Regions from separate parts of the Sporosarcina saromensis genome, predicted to be linked through region 1. Evidence: riboswitches for the same ligand, from Rfam matches in the RefSeq annotation. Region 1 holds a riboswitch; the other holds the start of a gene.
What was found. A riboswitch is a leader RNA that binds a small molecule or an ion and turns the genes downstream of it on or off. The one in region 1 is predicted to bind S-adenosylmethionine.
Positions count from the first base shown of each region.

Region 2: another riboswitch for S-adenosylmethionine. It lies ahead of ACVHUV_RS04680 (bifunctional homocysteine S-methyltransferase/methylenetetrahydrofolate reductase); the one in region 1 lies ahead of ACVHUV_RS09070 (methionine ABC transporter ATP-binding protein).

Region 1 is NZ_CM142738.1:1,834,713-1,838,138, forward strand. Features, by position in the region: gene ACVHUV_RS09045 (acyl-CoA dehydrogenase FadE) at 1-153, shown strand, start outside; gene ACVHUV_RS09050 (arsenate reductase family protein) at 228-587, shown strand; gene gcvH (glycine cleavage system protein GcvH) at 668-1,051, shown strand; gene ACVHUV_RS09060 (toprim domain-containing protein) at 1,112-1,453, shown strand; gene ACVHUV_RS09065 (thioredoxin family protein) at 1,456-1,779, shown strand; SAM riboswitch class I at 1,837-1,941, shown strand; gene ACVHUV_RS09070 (methionine ABC transporter ATP-binding protein) at 2,042-3,067, shown strand; gene ACVHUV_RS09075 (methionine ABC transporter permease) at 3,060-3,426, shown strand, end outside.
Region 2 is NZ_CM142738.1:962,957-966,382, reverse strand. Features, by position in the region: gene ACVHUV_RS04690 (biotin transporter BioY) at 1-78, opposite strand, end outside; gene ACVHUV_RS04685 (hypothetical protein) at 208-390, opposite strand; SAM riboswitch class I at 1,163-1,269, shown strand; gene ACVHUV_RS04680 (bifunctional homocysteine S-methyltransferase/methylenetetrahydrofolate reductase) at 1,366-3,213, shown strand; gene metH (methionine synthase) at 3,206-3,426, shown strand, end outside.

The sequences.
Region 1 (3,426 bases):
AAAGAAACATTGCTTGCTTCCGTAGAAGGCGACAACCAACGGATGATGCTATCGGCATTGCGGAAATTGACTCGCTCAACGCCATACAACATCATCTCGAAAAAACGTGAAGCGTCAGTGAAATTAATCGACGCTGAAAAATATATTGTTTGATGCATCTGCACCCAGGGCAGTTCACGCCTGGGTGTTTTCTCTGTTATACTAAAGAAAAAGTGGAGGTGCTGCAGATGACGATTACTTATTACGGCTATCCGAAATGTGGAACGTGTAAAAAAGCGGAAAAGTGGCTAATGAACAATGATGTGAACTTCGAATCTATCAACATTGCTGAAAATCCACCAACGAAAGAAACGCTTCAACAAATGATCAGCAATTCCGGATTAGACATCAAAAAATTCTTCAATGTCAGTGGGATGAAATACAGGGAATTGAACTTGAAAGACAAACTCCCTAACATGTCAGATGACGAGAAAATCGCGTTACTCGCATCGGATGGAATGCTCATTAAACGACCACTTGTAACAGATGGTACGACAGTGACGGTCGGCTTTAATGAAGCCCAATTTGAAGCCGCATGGAACGCATGATTAAGTTTCTTGTCTTTATGCATGAAATATGTAAGAATTGAATGGAAATCAATAAATGTAAACGTATGGAGGGTTATGGGATGAGCACACCTAAAGACTTGCGTTATTCAGAAGAACATGAATGGGTTAAAGACGAAAACGGTAATTACCGCATTGGTATTACACACTTCGCTCAATCTGAACTTGGCGATATCGTATTCGTGGAACTTCCACAAGTTGGAGACGAAGTGAAAGCGGACGAGCCATTTGGTAGCGTAGAATCTGTTAAAACGGTTTCTGAGCTATATGCGCCAATTAGCGGAAAAGTACTTGAAGTGAACGAAGAATTGGAAGATAGCCCTGAATTGGTGAACGAATCTCCATATGAAGGCGCTTGGATGATCGTCGTTGAAGCATCTGACAAAGCGGAACTTGATGCATTAATGTCTGCTGAAGACTATGACAAAATGACAATCGGTGAGTAAGCACAACTAGAGCGCTGGAGCTTTCCGGCGCTTTTTCTAATGGCCTAAGGAGGCAGGGAAATGGAGTTTCGTAGAGTCGTTGTCGTAGAAGGTGGAGCGGACCGGAAGCGATTGAAAAAAGTGTTGGCAGAGCCAGTCGAGATTATTTGTACGAATGGAACAGTGAGCCCTTACCGCATTGAAGAGTTGCTGGCACCGTATGAAGATGACCAGATTTATGTTTTTGTCGATGCAGATGACTCAGGCGAAAGCATACGAACTTTATTCAAAAGGGATTTTCCTGAAGCCCTCCATTTATACACGGAACGCGTCTACAGGCAAGTCGAGACGACCCCTTATCGCACGCTTGCAGCAATTTTGCTTGCAGAAGGTTTTCATGTGCATCCTGAATTTTTACTTTGAAGGTGATAGAACTGAACACGATCCAAACATGGACACGTGAACAATGGGAACAAAGCAAAAAAGATTCCCCGCTAAGCGTGTTTTATTTATATACACCGATGTGTGGCACTTGCGCGGTTGCGTCTAAAATGATGGAGGTCATTTCTGTGATGAAACCAGAGTTGCCAATTGGAAAGGCAAACTTGAATTATATCGAAGATCTCGCCGTCGATTATGAAATCGAAAGTGTTCCTTGCCTGCTCATTCAGAAGGAAGGATATGTACGAGAAAAAATCTATGCTTTTCAATCTATCCCGCATCTTTTAGAAAAAATGGGTTTGACATGATTGAAAGTTCTATGGTATAAGTATATCTAATAAATTTAACGCAAATTGAATATGTCGCTCTTATAAAGAGAGGTGGAGGGAAGTGCCCTATGAAGCCCGGCAACCGTCACGAAAGTGAAATGGTGCCAAATCACGCAAAGCGCATGCTTTGAGAGATGAGAGATCGGACGAACGTTGAGATAAACGATAACGTATTGGCCTTTCTGCTTGTCTGCAGAAAGGCTATTCTTTTTGGACAAGATTGTATTGAGGTGAATTGAACATGATCGAGTTGAAAAGTGTAAATAAGATATTTGGTTCGGGAAACAATAGTATAACGGCTGTTGATAACGTCAATCTAGACATCCATGCTGGTGAAATTTTCGGGATTATTGGGTATAGCGGTGCAGGGAAAAGTACACTAATCCGATTATTGAATGGTTTAGAACAACCTACCTCGGGATCTGTAAATGTCGCAGGGTATGAAATGGCAACCATTAGTGGAAAAGCGTTACGGGAAGCGAGACAAAAAATTAGTATGGTGTTCCAGCATTTCAATTTGCTTTGGTCGCGGACTGTAAAAGAGAATATCGCTTTTCCATTGGAGATTGCAGGCCTCAAAAAGGATGAAAGAGATCGTCGCGTCCAAGAATTAATTGATTTAGTTGGCTTGAACGGCCGGGAAAATGCGTACCCATCCCAATTGTCAGGCGGACAAAAACAACGGGTCGGCATTGCCCGGGCGTTAGCAAATGATCCGCAAGTATTGCTATGTGATGAAGCCACTTCAGCACTCGATCCGGAAACGACGGATGCCATCCTCGATCTTTTAACGAGCATTAACGAGCGACTTGGTTTGACCATTGTTTTAATCACACATGAAATGCATGTCATCCGTAAAATCTGTCATCGCGTGGCGGTCATGGAAGCGGGGCGAGTTGTGGAAATCGGGAACGTTCTCGATGTGTTCCAATCACCAAAAGCGCCAATTACGAAGCGTTTTGTCTCTCAAGTGACAGAACCGACCGGCACAGAACAAGCGTTAGAACATTTAAAATCCGATCATGCAGCTGGAACGCTCGTAAAATTAGTATTCGTCGGTGAACGAACAGAGCAACCGGTGTTAGCAAACTTAATTCGTACATTTGGAATCGACGTCAACATCGTGCAAGGGAACATTTCGCACACAAAAGGTGGAGCATATGGGACATTGCTGTTGCAATTGATTGGCGATGCAACAATCGTCAACGAAGCGATTGACTTCCTTCATTCCGAAGGCGTACAGACGGAGGTGATCGACCATGATTGAAACACTTTTACCTAATGTTAAATGGGATAAGATGTGGGAAGCGACGATCGAAACACTCTATATGACAGCTGTTTCAACCGTTTTCACGTTCGTGATCGGTATCGCGCTCGGTATTGTGCTCTTCCTTTCAAGTCCTGGCCAATTATGGGCGAACAAACTGACTTATGCCATCACCGGAGCGGTCGTCAACATATTCCGTTCAATTCCATTCATTATTTTAATCATCTTGTTAGTGCCGGTAACAATTTTCCTAGTCGGCACGATGCGTGGTCCGAACGCCGCACTGCCTGCACTCATTATCGGCGCAGCACCTTTTTACGCACGTATGGTGCTCATCGGTTTACAAGAAATTGATAAAG
Region 2 (3,426 bases), 870 kb from region 1:
CAATGCCGCAAACATTCCGCAATAGACGAGGCTTAGAGCACTCATTGTGCTTTTAGGTTTCACTGTAGTTGTTGTCATCGTACACCTCTTATTAGTTAAGTTATCTATTTCAGAATAAAAGTTAACACATTTTGTGTCAACCTATTTTTTATATCAGTTAACCTAAATAAAAAAATCGACGGTTAGTTAACCATCGACTTCACTTCGTTATTGACCATCTTCGCTTTTCGGGAATAAAAAATGTGCTATTACACCACTTAAGATGGCAGCTCCAATTGTAATCCACACACGTGATGTACCTGGTACTTCTTGAAAATTCTTATGTAGCATATACCATGCGATCCCCGCCACTAAAAGCGCAATGGGGACAGCAAACTTAAAAACCCTCACTACCTTCACCTTCCACTCTTTGTTCTACAATCATTCTATCATGATTAGCCAATTTGTCGGATACAAGACTATACAATTTCACTTGTAATTCTTATTAAACATCGAGTTTCCTCTCTAAGCGGACGCGTTTCGCTTGCACACCTTCAATCAAGGAAACTGTGAAGGGGAAGCTTCACCTTAATTTCTTTAATTTCAGAAATTAATGCGGCAGTTTATTTCTTCACTTAGCTCATTCCAGGGTTTTCAGCTCGCGCTGTTCTTGCAGGAAATACCGTAACGAAGTATGACTTATACAAACAAAAGCTTAGCGTTGAGAGCTCACCTTTGTACATCGCCGTCTTCTACAATCCCTGCGAACGTTTTCTAAAGATAAGAGGCAAATAAGTTATCGGTACAAACTAGTTGGCTGGAGTGCAGGCGCCGACTCCTGCGGGGGAATAGCACGAATGGTGAGACCCCGCAGGGAAAGCCGTCACGCAGAACGGCTTTTGCGAGCAAAAGCGTAGCGTTGGGAGCAAAAGCGTAGCGTTGGGAGCAAGGATGCCTTAATTTCTGCAAAGTACGCAGAAATTAAGGCAAATCGAACTCTTCGTTGTTCGATTGGCTCACCCGTGCCCCGCGGAAAGCGTGCGCCGGAACGCAAGCCAACGGGTTCAAAGAAGTCTACTTGTAAAAGTGGTTAATCAACAGACCCGATAAACGAAACCCCTATTGACGGATTGAGTAATTAGCGGTATGATGTGTTAAATTATTCGAACAACTGCATATCATTTTCTTATCTAGAGAAGCTGAGGGACTGGCCCGAAGAAGCTTCAGCAACCAGCCGTTAACGGTCAGGTGCTAATTCCAGCAGGTCTTTCGCGGCCTGGCAGATGAGAAGGTAGCGAGCCATCGCATTTTCAAAGCCTTCTTTTCGAGAAGGCTTTTTTCGTTTTCATACAGGTCTGACTTATTAGAAGAAGGGATGAATTCACAATGAACTTACTTGAGAATCTAAAGAACAATGTATTGGTAGCGGATGGTGCGATGGGAACTGTGCTTTATTCGCACGGAATTGATTTTTGCTATGAAGAATTAAACGTTGAGAAACCTGAAATTATAGAGAAAATCCACCTTGACTATATTGCAGCAGGCGCAGATATCATTCAAACAAATACATATAGCGCAAACGCCCTGAAACTTGCCCGCTACGGTATGGAAAACCGGGTGAAAGAATTTAACGAGGCAGCCATTCAAATTGCGAAACGTGCAGCTGCACAAGGCAACCAATACGTACTTGGGACAATCGGTGGTTTGCGTGGTATCCGAAAAAGTGATGCCTCACTTGCTGACGTATTAGCGATTGTCCGAGAACAGGCAGATACATTATTAGCAGGCGATCCTGATGGCTTGCTGCTCGAAACGTATTACGATTTTGAAGAACTCTCTACAGTTGTTAAAGAACTTCGTAGAATGACGGATCGACCGATTGTGGCACAAGTTTCTATGGATGAACCGGGTGTCTTACAAAACGGCTTGCTGTTGAATGATGCATTGCACCAACTAGAAGCGTTCGGTGCCGATGTTGTCGGCGTCAACTGTCGTTTAGGACCTTACCATACGATCCAAGCATTTGAAAAAGTGACATTGCCTGAACGAGCGTTTCTTTCTGCCGCTCCAAACGCAAGCTTACTCGATGTGGAAGACGGCCGCATTGTCTACGTATCAGAAGCGGATTACTTCGGCCGCGCTGCTGCTCTCCTACGTGAAGAAGGTGTTCGTCTCATCGGCGGGTGCTGCGGAACGACACCAAAACATATTGCTGCAGCCAAAAAACATTTGAGTGGGCTTGCACCTATTACAAAAAAAGTCGTTACCCCTGAAAAACCGATCGTTATTCGGGAAGCGGACCCTGCTAAATACGAACCGTTACATGAAAAAGCAAAAACGACTCGAACTGTCATCGTTGAGCTTGATACGCCAAGACATTTGGAAACCGAACAATATTTCATCGGCGCTAACCAATTATACGATGCAGGTGTAGATGCCGTGACGATGGCGGATAATTCACTTGCCTCTCCACGGATTAGCAATATGGCGATGGGTTCAATTATGAAAATGCAACATAACGTCCGTCCACTTGTTCATCTGACGTGCCGTGATCATAACTTGATCGGTTTGCAATCGCATTTGATGGGGCTTGATGCACTCGGCATCCACGATATTCTAGCTGTCACTGGCGATCCGACGAAAGTTGGCGACTTCCCAGGTGCAACAAGTGTGTATGACGTATCCAGCATGGAGTTGCTACAACTGATTAAGCAATTGAATGAAGGCATTTCATTCACAGGCAAGCCATTACGGAAAAAAGCGAAATTCTCCGTCGCAGCAGCGTTTAACCCGAACGTCCGCGTATTGGACCGGGCCGTTCAACGATTGGAAAAGAAAATTGAGTGTGGAGCGGATTATTTCATTACCCAGCCGGTATATACGAAAGAGAAAATCGTGGACATTTATGAAGCGACAAAACATTTGGAAACCCCAATCTTCATTGGCATTATGCCTTTGACAAATATACGGAATGCAGAATTCCTGCACCACGAAGTGCCAGGGATTAAGTTATCAGAAGACGTGCTCGAGCGGATGAGAGCATGCGGGGATGACCGTGAGAAAGCGACAAGAGAAGGCGTCGCGATTGCCAAAGAACTGATTGATACAGCAGCAGAGCTCTTTAATGGCATTTACATTATTACACCGTTCCTGCGCTACGATATGTCGCTGGAACTGATTCAACATATTAAGGAACTTGACGCAGAGAAAGAGAGGAATGTTGTCCATGCCTAAGCACCTGATCGAAGAACAACTTGAGAAAAGAATACTCCTTTTGGATGGCGCAATGGGCACGATGCTCCAAGCTGAGGATTTGTCTGCTGATGATTTTGGTGGCGAGGAATATGAAGGGTGTAATGAATACTTGAATCTATTGCGCCCCGACATCCTGGATAAGATCCACCGCGGGTATTTGGAAGCGGGGGCAGACGTCATTTGTACGAATAC